DNA from 3 places in the Amycolatopsis sp. lyj-112 genome. Region 1 is predicted to be linked to each of the others. Evidence: riboswitches for the same ligand, from Rfam matches in the RefSeq annotation. Region 1 holds a riboswitch; each other region holds the start of a gene.

Region 1 (7,234 bases):
CGCGGCCCGTTCGATGTCCGTCGGGTACAGGTTCCGGCCGCCCATGATGATGACGTCCTTGCGCCGGCCACAGATCACGATCATGCCGTCGACCAGGTAACCGAGGTCCCCGGTGAGCAGCCAACCGTTTCCGTCCTGCGTCGCGAGCGGGCCGTCCATGGTCAGGTAGCCGGGCGTCACAGCCTCTCCGCGCAGGCGGATTTCCCCGACCTGACGTTCTCCGAGCGCCGTGCCCTTGTCGTCGACGATCTCGGCCTCAAGCCCATCGAGCGGCGGTCCGAGAATCGCGAAGGACCGGACGTCATCCGTTCCCCGCCGCGGGTCGCCCTCGGGGACCGGCACCGCGCGATTGTCCGTTTCCAGCGCGTCGGCTTCGACGACGTCCAACGTCAGTCCGGTGAACAACGGTGCGAACGAAACCGCGAGGGTCGCCTCCGCCATGCCGTACGCCGGGAAAACACATTCGGCGGGCATCTTGAACCGCGCCCCCGCCTCGACGAACGTCTGCACGGCCGTCTCATCGACGGGCTCGGCCCCGTTCAGGGCGATCCGGAGCTTCGACAGGTCGTAGGCGTTGTCGTCGTCGACACGCGCCATCCGCCTGCCCACGATCGCGTAAGCGAAGTTCGGCGCGGCCGTGGTCGTGCCCTTGTACTTGCTGATCAGCTGCGGCCAGATCAACGGGCCTGACAGGAACTCGAGCGGCGTGATCTTGACGAGTTCGACACCGAACGTCATGGGGACCGTCAGGAAGCCGACCATGCCCATGTCGTGGAACGTGGGCAGCCAGGAAACCATCACGTCGTCGTCGAAAGCGAACTCGGCGCGATCGACCATCGCCTTGACGTTCGAGTACAGGTTTCCGTAAGTGATCTGGACGGCCTTCGGATCGGCCGTCGACCCACTCGTCAGCTGCAAGAGCGCGGTGTCGGACTCGGCCGTCGGCACGGCCTCCTCCAGCGGCTTGGCTTCGAGCAGTTCGGTGATCACCTGGAAGGCGATGTCGTGCTCGGCGAGCACCGGCGCCAGCTGGTCGAACGGCTCACCGAGCAGAACCAGCCCGGACCCGATCATCCGCAGCACCCGGACGGTGTCCTCGGCCCATTCCGCGAGGTCGGTGCGCTGAGTGGGCTGGTGCAGCATCGTCACACTGCCACCGGCGAGCCACACGGCCTGCACTGTCGGCGCGATCAACGCGGGCGCGGCCGCCAGGACCGCCACCGCCTTGCCCGGCTCGAGCCCGCCGGCCACCAGGCCACCGGCGACCCGCTTGGCCTGCTCGTGAATCTCGGCCCAGGTCCGCCGAACCGGCTCCTTGGGCTCCCCCGTGACCATTCCCCGCTGCTGACCTCGCCCCGCCGCGGTGGCGACGAGCGTGTCCACGAACCGACTCATGCGCGTCACACTACTGTCCGCTCTGAAACACCCGCTCGCCGTCGAGTGAACTCACTCGAGCGCTTCGGAGGTCTCGAGCCACTGCGCCTCGACCTCGTCCTTCTCCGATTCGACAGCTTTCAGTTCGGTGTTGAACTCGATGAGCTTCGACGGATCGGTCGCCGCGGCGAGGAGCGCCGCGTGCAGCTTCTCCTCCTTGGCATGCAACTGGTCGAGCTTGCGCTCGAGCCGGGACAGGTCCTTTCGAGCCGCCCGCTGCTCCGCAGCGCTCTTCTTCGGCTCGGAGGCCTGCCCGTTGGCCGATTTCCTGTCGCTACTCGACTTCTCAAGGCTCTTGACCCGTCGGTCGAGGTACTCCTCGATACCGCCCGGCAAGTGGGTCACGCGTCCGTCTCCGAACAAGGCGACGATCGTGTCGCAGACGCGTTCCACCAGGTAACGGTCGTGCGAGACGACGACGAGGCTGCCCGGCCACGAGTCGAGCAAGTCCTCCAGCTGCTGCAAGGTGTCGATGTCCAGGTCGTTCGTCGGCTCGTCGAGCAGCAGCACGTTGGGCTCGGCCATCAAAAGCCGGCACATCTGCAGGCGACGCCTCTCACCACCGGATAGATCTTCGACCGGTGTCCACTGTCGCGCCGCGGGGAATCCGAGCTTCTCCGCCAGCTGCGATGCGGTCAGCTCCTGCTTGCCGAACACGACCCTTCCGGCGATTTCCTCGATTGCCTGCAGAACGCGCAGATCACCCGGCAGGTCGTCAAGTTCCTGGCGCAAGTGCGCGAGGCTGACAGTCTTCCCCTCGATGCGACGGCCCGTCATCGGATCCACGTCGCCGCCGAGCAGCTTGAGCAACGTCGTCTTGCCCGACCCGTTGACGCCGACCAGGCCGACCCGGTCGCCGGGCCCGATCCGCCACGTGACGTGATCGAGCAGCGTGCGGTCGCCGACGGTCATGCTGGCGTCCTCGAGTTCCAGCACTGTCTTTCCCAACCGACGCCGCGCGAACGCCTGCAACTCGACCGAATCGCGCGGCTCTGGAACGTCGGAAATCAAGGCCTCGGCGGCTTCGACGCGATAACGCGGCTTCGAAGTCCTTGCCTGCGGACCGCGGCGCAGCCACGCGAGTTCCTTGCGCGCCAGGTTCTGCCGCTTCTCCTCGGCGGTCGCGGCCAGCCTCGCCCGCTCCGCCCGCGCGAAGATCCAGTCCGCGTAGCCACCTTCGTACTGCTCGACACGACCGTTGGAGACCTCCCAGGTCACACTCGCCACGGTGTCGAGGAACCACCGGTCGTGAGTGACGACCACAACCGCGATCCTGCGGTTGAGCAGGTGATCCGCCAGCCAGCGCACACCTTCGACGTCAAGGTGGTTGGTCGGTTCGTCGAGGACCACCAGGTCCAGTTCACCGGTGAGCGCCGCGGCCAGAGCGACCCGGCGCCGTTCACCACCGGACAGGTTCGCCGTCGGCTTGTCGACGCCGAGCGCGGTCATCCCCAGACCATCCATAATGGACCTGACACGCGCGTCAGCGGCCCACTCGTGCTCGGCGCCGTAGCGCTCCAGCACGACATCGCCGACCGTGCTCCCGACAGGAAGTTCGGTCCGCTGCGTCACCACGGCCATCCGCAGGCCCCGGACCTGACTGACCCGCCCCGTATCCGGCTCATTGAGTCCTGCGAGGACTTCCAGCAGCGTCGTCTTTCCACCCCCGTTGAGGCCGACGACGCCGATGCGCTGTCCCTCCGCCACTCCGAGCGAAACACCGTCGAGCAGCGGGCGCACCCCGTAGGACTTGCTCACCGACTCCAGGTTGACCAAGTTGGCCATTCCTCAGCCGATCCTTTCCGAAAGCTTGCACCACAACGAATTAGTCGATGTCCATTTCGGACACCGTCACGCGTGCACCCGCGGCGGAGTCGGACGCGGCGCGTCATCCCCGCCGACCAGCCGGGCACCAGGAACCGGTCCGTGCGCGACACGGACCGTCCGGCACACCCCGGCACCGGACAGTTCTGCGGCGACCTCGACCGCGGACTGAGCGTCCGCGCACAGAAACGCGCAGGTCGGCCCGGACCCGGACACCGTCCCGGCGAGCGCACCGGCGTTGACTCCCGCCCGCAAGGTACGACGCAGGCCAGGACGCAACGAGACGGCAGCCGCCTGTAGATCATTGCCCAGCAGCAACGCGAGCTGCCGCGGGTCACCGGACGCGAGCGCCTCGACCACAGGCGTGTGCGAACCGATCCGCGGCGGGCTGCCCTCTTCGCGCAGCCTGTCCAGCTCGCCGAACACCCTCGGTGTCGAGAGGCCCCGCTGATCGAACGCCAGCACCCAGTGGAACGTGTGCCGGGACAACACCGGCACCAGCTGCTCACCACGCCCCGTGCCCAGCGCCGTCCCGCCGTAGAGCGCGAAAGGAACGTCGCTGCCGAGCTTGGCGGCGATGCCTGCCAGTTCATCGCGAGAAATTTCGAGTTTCCAGAGTGACGCGAGCCCGACCAAGGTCGCGGCCGCGTCGGCACTGCCCCCGGCCATCCCGCCGGCGACCGGAATGCCTTTGCGCAACACAACGCGAACCTTGGATTCGGCCTCTGCCTTACCGACGTGGGCCGCCAGCGCCTGCGCCGCTTTCCAAGCCAGGTTGTTGGCGCCGGTCGGTACGGAACCTTCACCTTCGCCGTAGACCTCGACGCCGGGATCGTCGGTGGCCGCGACGGTCACCTCGTCGGTCAGTGAAAGCGCCTGGAACACGGTCACCAGCTCGTGGTAGCCGTCCGGGCGTACGTCACCGACCGCCAGGTGCAAGTTGACCTTGGCGGGAACCCTGACGGTGACTGGGGGCGGAACGACGGCGAGCACGCCTCAAGCCTACGTGCCCACCCCACTTGTGCTGCCACCAGGAGAAAGCGAACAGGACGAGTCAGACACGAACGGGCCGCTCAAGACCGATTTCGTCCTGAGCGGCCCATTCGAGAGAAAATCAGGCAGCGACGCCCTGCGGTCCGCGAACAGGGTGGCTCACGTGGCCACCGCGCTCGGCGATCCACGCGAGCGCGGCATCCGCGCGCTCGCCGCGCACACCGAGACGGAAACGCCCGACCGGGGTGTCGCCGATCCGGGTCAAACCACCGCCGATGGTGGCGAGTTCGACGTCGAAGCGCCCTGCCGCCTCGGGCAGCAGCGCACCGACCGACGCGAAACCGACCAGCACGACGTCCACGGCTCGGTCGTACTTTGCGGTCTGCGCCCGGCTGGTCTCGATCGTGGGCAACAGTGCCTGCGCGGTCCGGCTGTTCGGGTCGGAGACCAGGTCGAGCACGGTCCCGCGCTCGATGATCGCTCCGGACTCCAGAACGGCGACGTCGTCGCAGACACGCCGGACCACGCTCGCGTCAGGAGTGGTGAGCAGCACGGTGACCCCGAGTTCGGCACGCGCACGGTCGAGCACGGTCAAGACCGCACCGGACTCTTCGGGCCGCACACCCGCGGTCGGGTCGTCGGCCAGGAGCACGGCCGGCCCGGCGGCAAGCGCCTTGGCGATCGCCACCCGGCGCAGCTGTCCCTCGGTCAGTTCGCCCGGTCGCTGACCCGCCCGCTGGCTGAGTCCGACCAGGTCGAGCAAGTTGCCGACCCGGTTTCGACGCTGCGGCCCGTCGAGGCCCAGCTGCTCGAGCGGAGAAGCGATGTTGCCTGCGATGGTGCGCTCGGCGAGCAGTTCAGGCTTGGTGCTGACGACCCCGACCTGACGGCGGATCTCCCGCAGGCGGCGTCCGTCGAGGGTCCCGGTGTTGAGGCCGTCGAGACGAACAACGCCCCGGTCGGGACGCTCCTGAAGGCCGATGCAACGAGCGAGGGTCGACTTGCCGGAGCCCGCCGGACCGACTACTCCGAACAACGAGCCGGCTTGGATGTCCACGCTGACGTCGCGCAGGGCGACCACGGGATTTCCGTTGAGGGGAAAGGACTTGGACAGGTTTTCGACAGTGATCACGAAGGGCTCCATGCAAATGGGGCGCTGCTTCTTTCGAGCGCGCCAACCGTCACCGATTAACCGTCCAGAGCGGACGGTTTTCAGAGGAAAGGGAAAAGACTCAGGCAGTAACGGTGGAGCGTCGACACGCACTTACCGTGCGGCGACCTTCGTCGACAACGCGTCGCCTGGTCAGCAGGAGCGGGTGGGTGACCCTGTTCATTAGGCACAGCCTCCATCGGTCCTGGCGGTAGCACCTGCCCTGTGGAGGGTGGTTGCTGCGACTTCGGCGAGCCAGGTCTCTCAGTCGCTCGGGATGGCTTACTGAGTAAAACCGATCTCACTAGATGAAAGCAAGCGCGTAGGCGCAGATCACACGACTGGTCGCGTCCATAATACAGGATCAGCCATCCATATTCTGGGATGACAGCGGATGTTCACGATTCGAATCAAGGCCTCTGCCTGCAGAGACAGGCCGGAAGCAGGACGCTCGTGACGACCATTCACGCAGCCGTACTGACCTCTGTCGACATCCGCGTCCGTGCGGTCTCGACCACACCCGCCACGAGGTTTGGACCAAGGACCTCCGGCGCGACGACCTGCGTAGACCGCCGACACTCGCCTCCGCCGGCTACCCCGTCAGTCAGCCGCGGCGGCGATCCGAGCGAACTGATGAACGTCCAACTGCTCCCCGCGGGTCTTGGGGTCGATGCCGGCCTTCTCGAGCAGTTGTCCAGCACGTTCAGCCGAACCGGCCCAGGAAGCCAACGCCGCACGCAAGGTCTTCCGCCGCTGCGAGAAAGCGGCGTCGACGACTGCGAACAGGCGACCTCGCTCAACAGACGACACCACTTCGCCGCGTTCGAAGGCGACCAAGGCGGAGTCGACGTTCGGCACGGGCCAGAACACCGAACGAGGCACCGCAGCGACCTTGCGCGCCTTTCCGTACCAGGCGAGCTTGACACTGGGTATGCCGTAGGTCCGGCTTCCCGGGCCGGCGGCCATCCGGTCGGCGACCTCGGTCTGGACCATCACGAGTCCGCTGGTCAGTGACGGCAGCTCGGCGAGCAGGTGGAGCACGACGGGGACAGCGACGTTGTACGGCAGGTTCGCCACGAGCGCCGTCGGCTGCCCCGGCAGGTCTGCCGCCGTCACCCGCAGGGCATCCGCCCGAACGACGGTCAGCTTTTCGGCACCGCCCCGCTCGGCCACGGTTTCCGGCAGACGTCCGGCGAGCACGGGGTCGATCTCGACCGCGACGACCTCGGCACCGGCCGCGAGCAGCCCGAGCGTCAGCGAGCCGAGCCCCGGCCCGACCTCGAGCACCACATCGCCTTCACCGACTCCGGAAAGCTCGACGATGCGGCGGACGGTGTTGGGGTCGTGCACGAAGTTCTGGCCGAGCTTCTTGGTCGGACGTACGTCCAGCTCGGACGCCAGCGCCCTGATCTCCGCAGGCCCGAGCAGTTCAGTCACCCGACGATCGTAACCAGCCCCGGTGAGCCACGATTGGCCGGTGGACAACGTTGCGCTCGAAGGGGACAAGGTCCGGCTGCGTGACTGGCAGCCATCCGACTTCGCACCGCTCAGGGACCTACTCGATCCCGCGCGGCCATGGCATGAGACGAACGGACCGTACTTCGGTCGCCCTACTGCCGATGAGGCCGGTTCACGGGCGCTGAAACTCACCAGCCGCACGGTCACGCCCGATCCCCGCACCAGCCTTGCCGTGACCGACCTCGGCGATGGCAGATTGATCGGCCAGGTCAGCTGGTACTGGGAAAGCGAAGAAACCGACTGGCGTCGGCTGGGGCTGGTCATCTACGACGAGCTGTACTGGGGTGGAGGGTTCGGCACCGAGGCGCTGCGTCT
Region 2 (7,234 bases), on a different contig from region 1:
GTTGAAGATCGCCCAGCCCTGCCCGTTGGGGGCGAAGGCGGAGATCATGTCGACGACGTGGCCCTGCAGTGGGCCGGGCGCGCGGAAGATCCGGTCGGTCAGGTTGCCGAGCGCACCCGCCAGCACCAGCCCGAGCCCGATCGCCCAGCCGACCGAGCGCAACCGCCGGGACAGCCAGACGATGGCGACCACGACGGCGGCCGCGACCAGCGCGAGCACCCAGGTCAGCCCGGTCGCCATCGAGAAGGCGGCGCCGGGGTTGCGCACCAGCTGGAAGTAGACGAGCCCGCCGAGGAACTCGACCGGCTCCTTGCCCTCCAGGTTGGCCACGGCGAGCTGCTTGGTGAGGAGGTCCAGCCCCCACAGCACCGCGGCGACGACGAACACCACACCGACGCGCTTCTTCGGCAGCGACGGCGCCGGTGGCGCGGTCTCGGGCTCTGTACTCACTCCCCTATTGTCCACGGAGCGTGTTCAGGTCCCCTCGGCGGCCGCCTTCGGCCTGCGCGGCATCGGTCAGGCGCAGAAAGGGGGGAGCTCCCGCGGGTCCGACTCCGGCACCCAGCGGCCGTCCGGCTTCTCGTACTGCCAGCGGGCGCCACGGGCGACGATCTGGCGCAGCGCCAGCACGACCCGGTCCACGTGCTCGGCGGTGCTGCCGAGGCCGAGGCTGACCCGGACGGCCTGCTGTCCCCGCGAACCGGCGGCGGAGATCAGCCGCTTGGTCGCGACGTGCGCGCAGAACGCGCCGTCCCGCACGCCGATGCCGTATTCCGCGGAAAGGACCGCGGCGAGCCAGCCGGGATCGAAGCCGTCGACGACGAAGCTCAGGGTGCCGACCCGGTCGACAGGCGCGTCGAACAGCCGCAGTTCGGCGAAACCGGGGATACCGGCGAGACCGCGACGCAGCCGCGCCAGCAGTTCGTCCTCGTGGGCGACGATCGCGTCCCAGTTCCCGGCCAGCGTCTCGCAGGCGACACCGAGGGCGTAGACGCCGACAGTGTTGGGGGAACCGGCTTCGTGCCGCTCGGGGCCGGCGTTCCAGACGACGCCGAGGTCTTCGGAGTCACGGGTGACGAGCTTGGTCGCGCCGCCGCCGGCGAGGTACGGCTGGGCGGCGCGCAGCCAGTCGGCGCGGCCGATCAGCGCGCCCGCACCGAAAGGCGCGTAGAGCTTGTGCCCGGAGAGCGCGATGTAGTCGACGTCGAGCTTGCGCAAAGAGATTTCGCGGTGCGGCGCCAGCTGTGCGGCGTCGAGCGCGATCCGGGCGCCGTGCTGACGCGCGACGGCGGCGATCTCCTTGACGGGCAACAGTTCCCCGGTCACGTTGGACGCGCCGGTGATGACGACCAGACGCGGTCCCTGGGGGCAGCCGGCGAGTGCTTCGTCCACAGCGGACACCGCGGCGAGACGCGTGCGAGGGGTCTCGATCCGGCGGACGTTCGGACCCTTCCACGGCAGCAGCGCGGCGTGGTGCTCGGTGTCGAACACGACGACGGACGTGTGCTTCGGCAGGCTGCGCGCGAGGAGGTTGAAGGAATCGGTGGTGTTGCGGGTGAACACGACGGCGTCGGTCGTGCGGGCGTCCACGAACTCGCGCAGGATTCCCCGCGTGCGCTCGTAAAGCTTGGTGGAGACCTGCGAGGCGAACCCGGCGCCGCGGTGCACGCTGGCGTACCAGGGAAGGAACTCGTCGACGGCGCGCCGCACGGTGTCCAGGCACGGCGCGCTCGCCGCGTGGTCGAGGTTGGCGTAGCCGATGTCGCCGCCGGTGACGAGCGGGACCCGCAGATCGGCGCAGGCGACGGTCGGGATTTCCTGCGTGGCAACGGTTTCCGCGACATCGCCGGTGTTCGCGGCGGGGGCGTTGGTGCGTTCGAGAGCGAGAGTCATCGTCATCCTCCGGGCCTGGGGACCCGACGAGGATCCCGCGCTTGCCCGTCGCACCACGCGACGAGCCAGGTCCTCACCCGGGGCACCCCACCGCGGAAGGAGGGTTGCCGGTCAGCTAGCCGGGGCTTGACGCTGACACTCGTGACCTAAGAACGAAGTTAGCCGATGCCGGTGGGATCAAGCCACCCCTTGCCCGCATGTTGAGACGCCGCTCACGCTTTCCGCAAGCGAAAAGAACCCCGCAATTAGTCCTCTACTTGCGGTAGTTGCACAGACAAGTACCGCAAGTAGAGGACGAAACGCGGGAGGTCAGATGCGAGGTCAGATGCGGAATCGGCCGGGGAGGGAAACGGTGGCGCGGGACGAAACCTGGGTCGCGGTACCCGAGTACTGATCGGTGCCCTCGGTGAACTGCCAGTCGCCGAAGGTCTTGCCGTTCACCGCCTCGCCGTGGGCGTCGGCGACCTTGGTCGAGAGGTCGTCGTAGGACACGCCGTTCCAGTTGCCCGCGCCGACGCCGAAGTCGCGCGAGTCACCGTTCGCCACCGCGGTGGGCAGGCTCCACAGGGTGAAGTGCACGTGGGCGCCGGTACTGCTGCCGCCACAGGGCAGCGCGTTCCCGGTCCGGCCGAGGGCGTCACCAGGCACGACCTGCTGACCGTCGGTCACCGAAATGCCCTCGATGTGGTAGTACCCGGTGCGCCAGCCGTCGGCGTGGTCGATGGTCACCCAGTCGCCGCCGTCGCAGTGCTGGATCCGGACGGTGCCCGCCAGCGGCGCGCGCACGGTCTTGTCCGCGGGGCTGAAGTCGATGGCGTTCTTCACGCCGGTGGACCCGTTGTCGGAGTGGATCCCCGCCGAGTAGAGCGACTGTCCGGTCTCGAACGGCAGCCCGAACGCCGGGAACGCACCCGCGGCCGCCGCAGGGGTCGAAAGAACCACCCCGACGAGAACGGCCACGGCCCCCAGACCGGCGAATCGCGTAGGAAGCTTCGTCACCTTGCGTACTCCTTACCCCGTGACACTCACCCATTCGATGGAGTCAATTGCGGGGAAGGTAATCCAAAAGGAGTACAAAGTGAACTAATTGTAGAGAAATTTTCGTGATCAACCGACTAAAGGCTGGTGCGAGTTCGTGACCTACTGGCCGGATTCGCCCTTCCACCTGGCGAGGCGACCGGCCCGGTCGACGGCCCGCAGGCGTCGTTCGGCCGCGTCGCGCGCCTCAGAGGTGGTCACGACGAGTAACTGATCTCGTTCCTGCAGCCGGGTGTCCTTGTTGGGCGTGAAGCCGGTGCCGTCCCGGACGAGCAGGCTGATCGTCGCGCCCACCGGCAGCCGCAGTTCCGCCAGGTAGACGCCGTGCATCTTCGACCCGGAGTGGATGCGGACCTGCAGGAGTTCGGCGCCCATCTCGTCGAGCGGCGCGGAGTCGACCTCGATCTCGTGCACTTCGCCGCGTTGCGCCAGCCCGAGGATCCTCGCGAGCGGGCTCAGCGTCGCACCTTGCAGCAACGTCAGCACGATGACCAGCACGAACACCGCGTCGACCAGTTCTTGCGCCCCCGGCACCCCGGAGGAGAGCGGGATCAGCGCGAGCACGATCGGCACGGCACCGCGTAGCCCGGCCCACGACAGGAACACCTGATCTCGCCAGGGGATCTTGAACGGCAGAGCCGACAGCATCACCGACAGCGGGCGGGCGAGCAGCAGCACGACGGCGCCCGCGACCAGGCCCTGGACCAGGCTCTCGAAGATCCTGCTCGGCGAGGCGAACAGGCCCAGCAGCACGAAGAGCCCGATCTGCGCGAGCCAGCCGAGCCCTTCGGCGAACGACAGCGTGTCCGAGCGGTGCGGCAGCTTCGAATTCCCCAGCACCAGCGCGGCGACGTAGGTGGCGAGCAGTCCGGAGGCGTGCGCGAGCTGCCCGCTCGAGTACGCCACGACGCAGACCGCGACCGTGGCCAGCGGATACAGGCCGGTCGCCGGGAGCGCGGCCCGCCGGAGTGCCTGCGCGCCGAACCAGCCGAAGGCCAGGCCGATCACCAGCCCGGCGGCGAGTTCGTAGACCACCAGCAGCGGCAGCGACCAGTCGATGGTCGTGCCCTCGGCCAGCACGACGACGGCGATGTAGGCCGGGGCGTCGTTGATCCCCGACTCGATCTCCAGCGCGCCGACGAGCCGCTTCCCGACACCCGCCGATCTCAGGACGGAGAAGACCGCGGCGGCGTCGGTCGACGCGAGCACCGCGCCCCACAGCAACGCCATCCGCCAGTCGAGGCCCAGCAGCCAGTGCAGAGCGGCGCCGGTGACCGCGATACTCACCACGACGGCCACTGTGGACAGTGCGATTCCGATGCCCAGCGAGGGTTTCACCGCGCTCCACCGTGTGGTGAGACCACCTTCGCTGAGGATCATCACCAACGCGGCGAGGCCGAGCGACTGGGTGAGTTCGGGGTTGTCGTACTGGATGCCGAACCCGGCTTCGCCGAGCAGAACACCCATGCCCAGATAGAGCAGCAGCGAAGGCAGGCCGACCCGGATCGACACCCGGACGGCGATCACCGCGACGAGGAGCACGGCACCGCCGGTACCCAGAATGAGCGGGAGCTGCTCCATGTCGCCTCCCGTCCGGTCGCCGTGAGGGCTCCAGAATAGTGAGGCGACGGTCGTCACTCGATCGTGTACCGGTCGCAAACCGTCCGGAAAGGCTGTGTTACAGACTGTCCTCTACGGACTGCGCAGCGCCGGAAGGTCGACGCCGAGGTCGGCGAACGGCCTTTCCGCCGCAGGCAGGACTTTCACCGCCCGGTTGCCCTCACGCGACAACCAGCCGGCACTCACTCCGTGAGACAGTAACGCCGCCGGGACACGTCCCGCCAAATGATCACGCCGGACCGTCCAATCCAGACAGTCGCGCAGCATCGGGCGTCGGCTGTCGGCGATCTCCACCCCGAGCGCGCCGAGCACTTCGCGCCCACGGCCGGTCAGCGTCAGGCCGTCGGCCTCGTCGACCAGCCCGGCGGTGAGCATCCCGTCCCGCAACGCGACCCCGACCGTCCCGGCGAGGTGGTCGTAGCAGGTCCGGGCGAATTCGAGCCGCTTCACCCGGACCGACGAGCGCAATCCCTGCACCGGGCGATGTTCGGCGTGCTGCGCCAGATGCTCGATCAGCTCCGCCACCCGGGGATCGGCGATCCGGACGTACCGGTGCCGCCCCTGTTTGACCCGCACGACGAACCCGGCGTCGGTCAGCTTCGTGACGTGTTCGCTGGCGGTCGACGCGGCCACCTTCGCCGCTCCGGCCAGCTCGGTCACCGTCCAGGCACGCCCGTCGAGCAACGCGAGGCACATCGACGCGCGGCTCGGGTCGGCGAGCACGGCCGCGACCTCGGCCAAGGCGATCGTCTCCATGCGTTCACCGTAGAAGACCACCGCTTCGGCCGGGACCGAAATGTCAGCCCGCCAGGAACTTCGCCGCCAGCTGCACCGCGGGCTTGGAATCGTTGGAGCCTTCGAGCATCACCGCGAAGGCGACGTCTCCGCGATAGCCGACGAACCAGCCGTTGGCGTCGACACCGGAGCCGAACTGCGCGGTCCCGGTCTTGCCGAAAACGGCTCCGCTGCCCTTCAGCGCCTTCGCCGTCCCTGTCGTGCAGACCTCGCGCATCATCGCCCGGACCTGGTTCAGCACTCCGGCCGACGGGGCCTGATAACCGGTGTTGACAGTGGTCTCGAGCCCCTGCCACAGCTTCGGCACCACCGGTTTCCCGGCCGCGACCGTGGCCGCCATGAGCGCCGCGCCGAGCGGGCTGACCTGCACCCGTCCCTGGCCGATCCCGGCCTCGACCTGCTCATCGCCGCTGCCGGAGGCCTCCACCTTGCCGGTCTCGGTGGACAGCCCCGGGATCTCGAAGTCGGCGTTGAGGCCGAACTGGGTCGCCGCCTTCGCGAGGCCGTCCCGGGGCAGCTGACCCGCGAGCCGCCCGAAGGTCGTGTTGCACGAGGCCGCGAACGCCGTCTTCAGCGAGACGGTCCCCAGCTCGAACCCGTTGTCGTTCTTGAGGGTGCGGGTCCCGATCTGTTCACTGCCCGGGCAGGCGACCTGCGCGTCGACGGAAACGCCGCCCTGCTGCAGCGCCGCTGTCGCCGTGGCGATCTTGAAGGCCGAACCGGGCGCATACAGGCCGCTCAGCGCCTTCGGCTGGTTCCCGGCCGCGGCGTTCTGGGCGACCGCCAGGATGTCGCCGCCGGTCTTCATCGCGACGATGATCGCGGACCCCTGATAGCCGTCGACGGCCTTCTGCGCGGCGTTCTGGCTCGCCACGCTCAGCGTCGAAACCAGCGGTTTGTCGGTCTCCTTCGGCTGACCGAAGAGTGTCTCGACCGGCTTACCGGAGGCGTCCACCCGCGAGATGGCGACGCTCGCCGCGGTCCCGCCACCGCCCTGCCCGGACGCGACCTCGCTCAACGCGCCCTGCAGGATCGGCGCGACCCCGCCGGCGTCCCCGCCGACGAGCGCCTTGCCGTCGCGGTCGGCGACGATCGGCTTGGCCGAGACGGGAGCCGCGGACAGCTGCTGTCCCGCCTCGAGCTTCGGGTGGATCACCGACGGCGCCCAGTGGACGACCCATTTCCCGGCGTTGCGGACCAGCTCCAGCTTGCCCTCGTAGGTCCAGGCGCTGTTGCCCACGAACGTCCACGAAGCGTCGAAGGTCGCCGACGTCGTGGTCGCGTTCCCCGACGTCGTCGGGACTTCGCCCAGCGTCGTCTTCACCGCCGCGGGTTTGAGCGCTCCGCGCGCCACGGACAACGCGGCCGAGGCCGCGGCCGGGTCGTCGACGGGGGCGGTGGAGAGATCACCGGTGTCGAACTGCCGCAGGAAACGGGCCGCGACCTGCGCCGGGCTCTCCTGTCCGGCGGACGTGGACTCCCCCTGGCCACCGGTGGCGGCGGGTGCCGGATCTTCCTTGACCAGCAGCACCACCGCGGCCACCACGATGGCGACGACCCCCAGCGCGGCGCCGATCAGGATCCCTCTTTTTCGGGCAGGACTCATGGACTCGCTTTCCCCCAGTGCGGCACATCCCACGCGTGCCTCGGGCCAGCCTGCCGATTTCCCCCACGCAAGGCACCTTCCCGACGGGAAAGCGACGTTTCCGAATCCGTTTCGTGATTTTGGTGGTCCAGACCGGTCCGGATGCTATGAACGGCCCGTTACTTGCGAAATTTGCAAGTAACGGGCCGTTCATAGCGCTCCTGGGTCAGGCTTTCGCGACCGCCACGGTCACCTTCGTGCCCTCCCCGACCGTCCCGGCGGACCCGTCGGCGACGTCGCCGT
Region 3 (7,234 bases), on a different contig from region 1:
CGCGATCACTACCGGGACGGCTGTTAAGCTGGCCGTTCACCGTCGTGTGGCATTCCGCAATGGAGGAAACCCGCGCCGCTTCCGAGCGCGCAGGGCCGTTCACAACGCGGCGGTGAACCACCGAGATACCAAGAGGAGCGCCCCCGTGGCCAACATCAAGTCGCAGATCAAGCGCATCACGACCAACGAGAAGGCGCGTCAGCGCAACCAGGCGATCCGGTCCTCGGTGAAGACCGCGGTCCGCAAGGTCCGCGAAGCCACCGACTCCGGTGACAAGGCCAAGGCCCTGGAGGCGCAGAAGGACGCGGCCCAGAAGCTGGACAAGGCCGTGACCAAGGGCGTTCTCCACGCCAACCAGGCCGCCAACAAGAAGTCCGCGATCGCGAAGCGCGTGAATTCTCTTTAATCGCGCGCTGACGTAAACGCGCCGAAGGGGCGTCGAACCGCTTGTCACTCACGTGGCGCGGGGAGGCGCCCCTTCATCGCGTTTACGTGGGCCTTCGGCCCGAAAGAGGCGCGCGACGGGTGAAGTCTCACCGTCGCGCTGGCGCGCTTCCGGTGAGACAGTCCGCCGGTCCAGATGTGGAGTGCGTTGCGTGTCGGGCTCGGTCCGGCGAGTGGTGTGACTCGGTACCGTCGGGCGGCGTCAGCGTGGGGTGCCGTGGGCGGCGATGATTTCCAGGACGGCGCGCTCGATGGCGTATTCGGGGTCCGCCGCCGCTCCCTTGACCTCGGCGTTCAGGCGGGCGACGACCCGCATGGCGGTGGCGAGGCCGTCCTGCCCCCAGCCTCGGGCCTGCCCCTGCGCCTTGCGCACCTTCCACGGCGGCATCCCCAGCTCACCGGCCATCTGGTTCGGGTTCCCGCGCCCGGCCCCGGACACCCGCGCGATCGTGCGGACGGCGTCGGCGAGAGCGTCCGCGACCAGCACGTACGGGACACCCAGTTGCATCGCCCAGCGCAGCGCCTCCAGCGCGGCCGCCATGTCTCCGCCGACGGCCTTCTCGGCGACGGCGAACCCGTTCACGTCCGCGCGGCCCCGGTGATAGCGGCGCACGGCCTGCTCGTCGACCGTGCCCCCGGCGTCCGCGACAAGCTGGGTCGCGGCCGAGGACAGCTCGCGCAGATCCGAGCCGACGGCGTCGATCAACGCCAGCACGGCCGCGCCGTCGATCTTCCCGCCCACCCGGCGAACTTCGTTGCGGACAAAGGATTCCCGCTCAGCGGCTTTGGTCAGCTTCGCGCATTCGACGATCTCCGCCCCGGCCTTCTTCAGGGCACCCGGCAACGCCTTCGCGGCCTTGCTTCGGCCGCCTCCGCTGTGCACGACGACGAGAACGATGCCTTCGGCGGGCGACTTGACGTAGGCCATCACCCCGTCGGAGAGCTCCTGCGAGATGTCGTGCGCGGACTCGATGACGATGACCCGGCCTTCGGCGAACAGCGAGGGGCTGACCATCTCCGCGAGGGCGGGGACTGTGAGGTCGGACACCCGGATCCGGGTGAGGTCCGCGGTCGGATCGGCCGCTTTGGCCGCGTCCGAAGCGCCGCGGACAGCGCGTTCGATCAGCAGCTCTTCCTCGCCGAGGACCAGGACCAGCGGCGATGGGGCGGAAGCTTGCGTCGTCACGGTGACGATCCTGCCACTCCTCTTCTCGCGTGCTTTGTCCGGTGACGTGTTCCGGGCACGGTGGCCCGACCCCGGCACCATGTCGTACGGTGTAACCGAGGCGACGCGATCTTGTGCGTGCCGACAATCGAATACCGCTCATCCAGAGGGGCAGAGGGAACGGCCCGATGAAGCCCCGGCAACCGGCGTCAGCCTGTCATCCCGCGATCGCGGGGTAGCTGACGATCACGGTGCCAATTCCGGCCCGCCTCGGCGGGGCAGATGAGGAAGGACCTCGTGATGACCGCAACCCTCGGAACGACCTCCACCACCAAGACCCCGGACCTCGGACCGGCCGTCGAACTGGTGTCGAAGGAAGAGGGACACCGGCAGCCGCTCGCCCCCGAATTCGTTTCCGCCGAAGACTTCTCGCCGCTCGAGGTCGCCTACGACTTCGGCCGTGTGCGCCGTGAGGACATCGAAGCCGGACCGAACAACATCTGGCGCTACAAGAAGCTCCTCCCGGTGCCTTCGAACGTCGAAGAGATCCCCAACACCGAGCCCGGTGCAACGCGGCTCGTCCAGGCCGACAGGCTGGCGAAGGCGTTGGGCGTCAAGAAGGTCTGGGTGAAGGACGACACCGGCAACCCCACGCACTCGTTCAAGGACCGCGTGGTCGCGGTCGCGCTGGCGGCCGCCCGCGAGTTCGGATTCGAAGTGCTCGCCTGTCCGTCGACAGGAAACCTGGCCAACGCGGTCGCCTCCGCCGCGGCCCGCGCCGGCTGGCGGTCGGTCGTGCTGATCCCGAAGAGCCTCGAGCGCGCCAAGATCCTCACCACCGCCGTGTACGACGGTGACCTGATTGCCGTCGACGGCAACTACGACGACGTGAACCGGCTCGCCACTCAGCTCGCCTCCGAGCAGGAGAGCTGGGCGTTCGTCAACGTGAACGTCCGGCCCTACTACTCGGAAGGCTCCAAGACGCTGGCCTTCGAGGTCGCCGAGCAGCTCGGCTGGCGGATTCCCCCGCAGATCGTGGTGCCGATCGCCTCCGGTTCCCAGCTCACCAAGGTGGACAAGGGTTTCCGCGAGTTCGGCCAGCTCGGCCTCGTCGAAGAGACGCCGTACAAGGTGTTCGGCGCGCAGGCCACCGGCTGCTCCCCCGTCTCGGCCGCGTTCCGCGCGGGCCACGACGTGGTCCAGCCGGTCAAGCCGGACACGATCGCCCGGTCGCTGGCGATCGGCAACCCGGCCGACGGCCCCTACGTCCTCGACGTGGTCAACCGCACCGGCGGCGCGATCGAAGACGTCACCGACGAAGAGGTCGTCGAAGGCATCCGGCTGCTGGCCCGCACCGAAGGCATCTTCACCGAAACCGCCGGTGGAGTCACCGTGGCGACGGCCAAGAAGCTCCTCGCGGCGGGCAAGCTCGACCCGGACACCGAGATCGTGCTGCTGATCACCGGTGACGGCCTCAAGACGCTCGACGCCATCGAGGACAAGGTCGGCCCGAAGGCCACCGTCTCGGCCTCCGCCGACGCGGTCCGCGAGGCACTCGGCATCTGAGTTCCGTCGGCCCGCCTCAGGAACGAGGCGGGCCACGGGGCTCACCCCGGCGCACCAGGGCGAGACCTCGCGTGTCGGCGACGACCGCGGTGTCGCCGTCCGTGTCCGTCCTCGCGATCGTGGCACCGACGGCCGTCAGGTTGTCCAAAGTGGACTTGTTCGGGTGGCCGTACGTGTTCCCGGCACCGACACTCACCAGCGCCACTCGTGGCGCGACGGCGTTGAGGAAATCCGGTGCCGTGTAACGGCTTCCGTGGTGCGGAACCTTCAGGATCTCGGCATGCAGGTCCCTCCCTTCGGCCAGCAGGTCTGCCTGCGCGGCCAGTTCGACGTCGCCGGTCAGCAACACCCGGCCCGCCGGAGTCGCGGCCCGCAGGACGACCGAGCCGTTGTTGATCACCGTCCCGTCCTGCTCGACGGCCGATCGCCGCGTGACGTAGTGGGGCCCCAGTACGTCCAGTGACAGCCCCGGCCATTCGAGCCGCTGCCCGATCCCCAGTTCCAGCAAGGGAATCCCCCGACGCGCCGTCTCGTCGGCGACCTGCTGCCACGCCCACGCGGGGGCCCGGCCGGGCCCGACGGCGACCGCTCCGACCGAACGGCCCTCGAAGACCGATTCGAGACCGCCGACGTGGTCGGCGTGCAGGTGACTCAGGACGACCAGCGGGACCCGGTCCACACCGAGCCTGCTCAAGCACTCATCCACCGGCCCGGGTTCCGGTCCGGTGTCGACCACCACCGCCCTCCCCCGCTCGGCCGTGGCGAGGACGACGGCGTCGCCTTGCCCGACGTCGCAGGCGACGGCGCTCCACGCCGCCGGTGGCCACGCCGGGGCCAGCACCCGCACCGGGACGAAGACGAGAAGGCCACCGGCCAGTGCGATCGCCAGCAGGATCCGCGCGTGACGAAGCCGGATGGCGACCAGAAGCACCGCGAGCAGCCCGGCCGCCAGCAGCCCGCCCCACCAGCCACCGGGCCAGTCCACGACCGCTCCCGGTGCCCGGGCGCCGTGACGGGCCACGGTGATCAGCCAGCTCGCTTCGGGCTCGGTCAGGCGGACCAGCAACCGGCCCGCCGACGGCCACCACGGCCCGATGACGGTGGCGAGCACGCCGAACACCGTGGCCGGAGCGACCACCGGCGCGGCGAGCACGTTGGTCACGATCGAGACGAGGCTGACCGTCCCCGCCATGCCCGCGATGACCGGCGCCGTCATCACGAACGCGGCCAGCGGGACGGCCAGTCCCTCCGCGTAGCCGGACGGCACACCGCGGCCGACCAGCCACTCGGCCCACCGCGGGGCCAGCAGCACCAGCCCGGCGGTGGCCAGCACCGACAGGGCGAAACCGAAGTCGGCGGCCATCGCGGGATCGACGACCACCAGCCCGGCCACCGCGAAGGCGAGGGCGGGCAGCGCCGAACCCCGGCGGCCGAGTGCGAGCGCCAGCAGCCCGACGGCCCCCATCACCCCGGCACGGAGCACGCTGGGTGCGGGCCCGGCGAGGACCACGAACCCGGCGAGCCCCGCCGCGGCGGCCGCGGCGGACGTCCGCGGCCCGACCCGCAGCACCCTCAGCAGGAGAAGGATCGAGCCGCAGACGATCGCCACGTTCCCACCGCTCACGGCCATCAGGTGGGACATGCCGGAGTCGGTGAACTCACGCTCGACCCTCGGGGACAGCGTGCTCGTGTCCCCCACGACCAGTCCGGGCACCAGACCGGCCTCCTCCTCCGGGAGCACGGCACACAGCTCCCGGAGGCCGGCGCGCAGCGATTCCGCGGCTCGCTGCCACCAGGGCACCGGCCCGAGGCTCACCGGCGGGCCTCGCACCGAGAGGACCGCGACCGTCAGTTCGGCCCCCTTGGCCGGTGCGAGCCGTCCGGCGGCGGTGACCTGCTGCCCGGGCAGCAGGTCGGTCCACCCTTCGGCGGGAGCGAGCAGAAGGATCCGGCCGGCCGAATCCACCGCCCGCTCACCGGTTTCCACGGCGTCCACTGTCGCGGCGATGACCACCAAGCGGGTGCCTGCCCGGCGATCGGCGTATCCGGCGCCGCGGACCGGACGTGGCCGCTCGGTGACCACCACCCTCATCGTGGCCTCGCTCCCCCGCGCGGCGGCGGCGCGGAGGTCGTCGTGCTCGGCTGCCCGGATGCGCAACGCCACCGGCCCGGCCGTGAGCACGCCGAGGACCACCAGTGCGCCCAAGCCCGCCACCCACCGGGGCGCCGTCCGGCGGGCGCGGACTCCGACGGCGATCGCGAGCACCGCGGCGGCCGCACCGCAGAGCATCGTGATCCACCATCCGCCGAGCAGCCCGAAGAGCGTGCCGAGCCAGGCAGTCGCCGCGGCCGGTACCAGCCGCAGATCCTGACCTCGCCACGACGCCGTGTCCACCTCGGACTGTTCGGCGAACAGCCTCATCCGACGGTCACCAGATCACGGAGTTTCTTGAACTTGCTTTCACCGATCCCTTCCACCTCACGGAGTTGTTCGACGGTGGCGAAACCGCCGTGCCCGGACCGCCAGTCGGCGATGCGCTTCGCCATCACCTCGCCGACCCCGGGCAGCGTGTCGAGTTGCTCGGCCGTGGCCGCGTTCAGGTCGAGCTTCCCGGGCGGGGTGCCCGGACCGGCCGCGGCGGGTCCGGGCACCCCGACGGCCACCTGCTCGCCGTCGGTGAGCCGCCTGGCCAGGTTCAGCCCGGTCAGATCCGTTCCCGGCTGTGCCCCACCGGCCGCCGTGAGGGCATCGGCGACCCGTGCGCCCGGAGGGATCGTGACCAGGCCCGGGTTGTGCACCCGGCCGACGACGCTGATCACCAGAGGCGCCTTGGCCGCCGCGGCGGGGGCGTCTCCGACGGCCTTGGCCGACGGCAGGGGCGGCGGGATCTCCGCCCCTGGCCTGTGTCCGAACAAAGTGACCGCGCCGGTCACGATCACGGCCACCGCGATCAGCACGGCTCCCACGGCGAACCACCGCCGTTTCACCGGTATCCCGTCCGCCGTGAACCGGGCGGGCACCCAGCGGCGCACCAGCCTGCCCGCGGGCAGGCCCTGGGTGGGTGGCGCCAGCTGCGCGGCCAGCCACGCCAGCCTGGCGTTGGCGGAGGAGCCCGGTGGCCGGGCGGTTTGGTCGAACACGTGAGCGACGCTACGGAGCGGTGGCAGGCGGGCGACAGTGGCGAATTCCGAACCTGTGGACAAGTGGGGTGTTGTGGACAACCCGGCCCGGCCGGGGCGGGGATCGCCGGTTTTCGTCGTGGCCGTGTGGGACGCTGGCGGGTTTCCCTAGCCCGCCCGCTGGATCACGACGCCGAGGACACCGGGGCCGGTGTGGGCACCGATGACGGCACCGAGCTCCGACACCACACAGCCCTCCGGGCAGCGGATGGACTCCTCGAGGCGGTTGGCCAGTTCGACGGCACGCTCGGGCGAAGCCAGGTGATGCACCGCGACGTCGGCGATTCCGTCGTCCGCCGCCCGCACGGCGAGTTCGACCAGTCGCGCCACCGCGCGGTTCATCGTCCGGACCTTTTCCAGCGGCTGGATCTTGCCTTCGGACATGTGGAGCACGGGTTTCACCGCGAGCGCCGTCCCGAGCAAGGCGGCCGCGGGGCCGATTCGCCCGCCGCGGCGCAGGTATTCCAGTGTCTCGACGGCGAACAAGGTCTCCGAGCGGCTCACCGCGTCGACCGCGGCCGCCTCGACTTCGACAGGATCCGCACCGTCCGCCGCCGCCGCGGCGGCGCGCAGGGCGGCGAACCCGAGACCCATCGCCGTGCTCCGCGAATCGACGACCCGCACCTTATCCGGCCCGACCTCCTGCGCGGCGAGCACCGCCGCCTCCCAGGTCCCGGACAGCTCACGGGAGAGGTGGACGGAAACGATGGCGTCCGCGCCCTCGGCCAGCGCCGCGCGGAACTCCTTGACGAACTCGGCGGGAGTCGGCCGGGACGTCGTCACCATGCGTCGTTTGCCGAGCGCTTCGGCCAGCGCGGCGGGCCCCATCTCGACGCCGTCGAGGAACACGACGCCGTCCACGAGGACGTGCAACGGGAC

What was found. Region 1 has a riboswitch for S-adenosylmethionine ahead of ACLJRL_RS07345 (methionine ABC transporter ATP-binding protein). Riboswitches for the same ligand answer to the same signal wherever they lie in the genome.
Region 2: another riboswitch for S-adenosylmethionine. It lies ahead of ACLJRL_RS35735 (aminotransferase class V-fold PLP-dependent enzyme); the one in region 1 lies ahead of ACLJRL_RS07345 (methionine ABC transporter ATP-binding protein).
Region 3: another riboswitch for S-adenosylmethionine. It lies ahead of thrC (threonine synthase); the one in region 1 lies ahead of ACLJRL_RS07345 (methionine ABC transporter ATP-binding protein).

The regions. Positions count from the first base shown of each region.
Region 1 is NZ_JAJPWS010000002.1:118,591-125,824, forward strand. Features, by position in the region: gene ACLJRL_RS07330 (fatty acyl-AMP ligase) at 1-1,395, opposite strand, end outside; gene ACLJRL_RS07335 (ABC-F family ATP-binding cassette domain-containing protein) at 1,447-3,219, opposite strand; gene ACLJRL_RS07340 (4-(cytidine 5'-diphospho)-2-C-methyl-D-erythritol kinase) at 3,286-4,251, opposite strand; gene ACLJRL_RS07345 (methionine ABC transporter ATP-binding protein) at 4,373-5,383, opposite strand; SAM riboswitch class I at 5,595-5,685, opposite strand; gene rsmA (16S rRNA (adenine(1518)-N(6)/adenine(1519)-N(6))-dimethyltransferase RsmA) at 6,002-6,838, opposite strand; gene ACLJRL_RS07355 (GNAT family N-acetyltransferase) at 6,879-7,234, shown strand, end outside.
Region 2 is NZ_JAJPWS010000016.1:163,666-170,899, reverse strand. Features, by position in the region: gene lspA (signal peptidase II) at 1-450, opposite strand, end outside; gene ACLJRL_RS35735 (aminotransferase class V-fold PLP-dependent enzyme) at 517-1,893, opposite strand; SAM riboswitch class IV at 1,926-2,040, opposite strand; gene ACLJRL_RS35730 (M23 family metallopeptidase) at 2,215-2,892, opposite strand; gene ACLJRL_RS35725 (potassium/proton antiporter) at 3,034-4,512, opposite strand; gene ACLJRL_RS35720 (ArsR/SmtB family transcription factor) at 4,624-5,307, opposite strand; gene ACLJRL_RS35715 (penicillin-binding transpeptidase domain-containing protein) at 5,351-6,952, opposite strand; gene ileS (isoleucine--tRNA ligase) at 7,158-7,234, opposite strand, start outside.
Region 3 is NZ_JAJPWS010000006.1:142,281-149,514, forward strand. Features, by position in the region: gene rpsT (30S ribosomal protein S20) at 146-406, shown strand; gene holA (DNA polymerase III subunit delta) at 647-1,630, opposite strand; SAM riboswitch class I at 1,766-1,898, shown strand; gene thrC (threonine synthase) at 1,910-3,175, shown strand; gene ACLJRL_RS21860 (ComEC/Rec2 family competence protein) at 3,192-5,597, opposite strand; gene ACLJRL_RS21865 (helix-hairpin-helix domain-containing protein) at 5,594-6,316, opposite strand; gene ACLJRL_RS21870 (DegV family protein) at 6,464-7,234, opposite strand, start outside.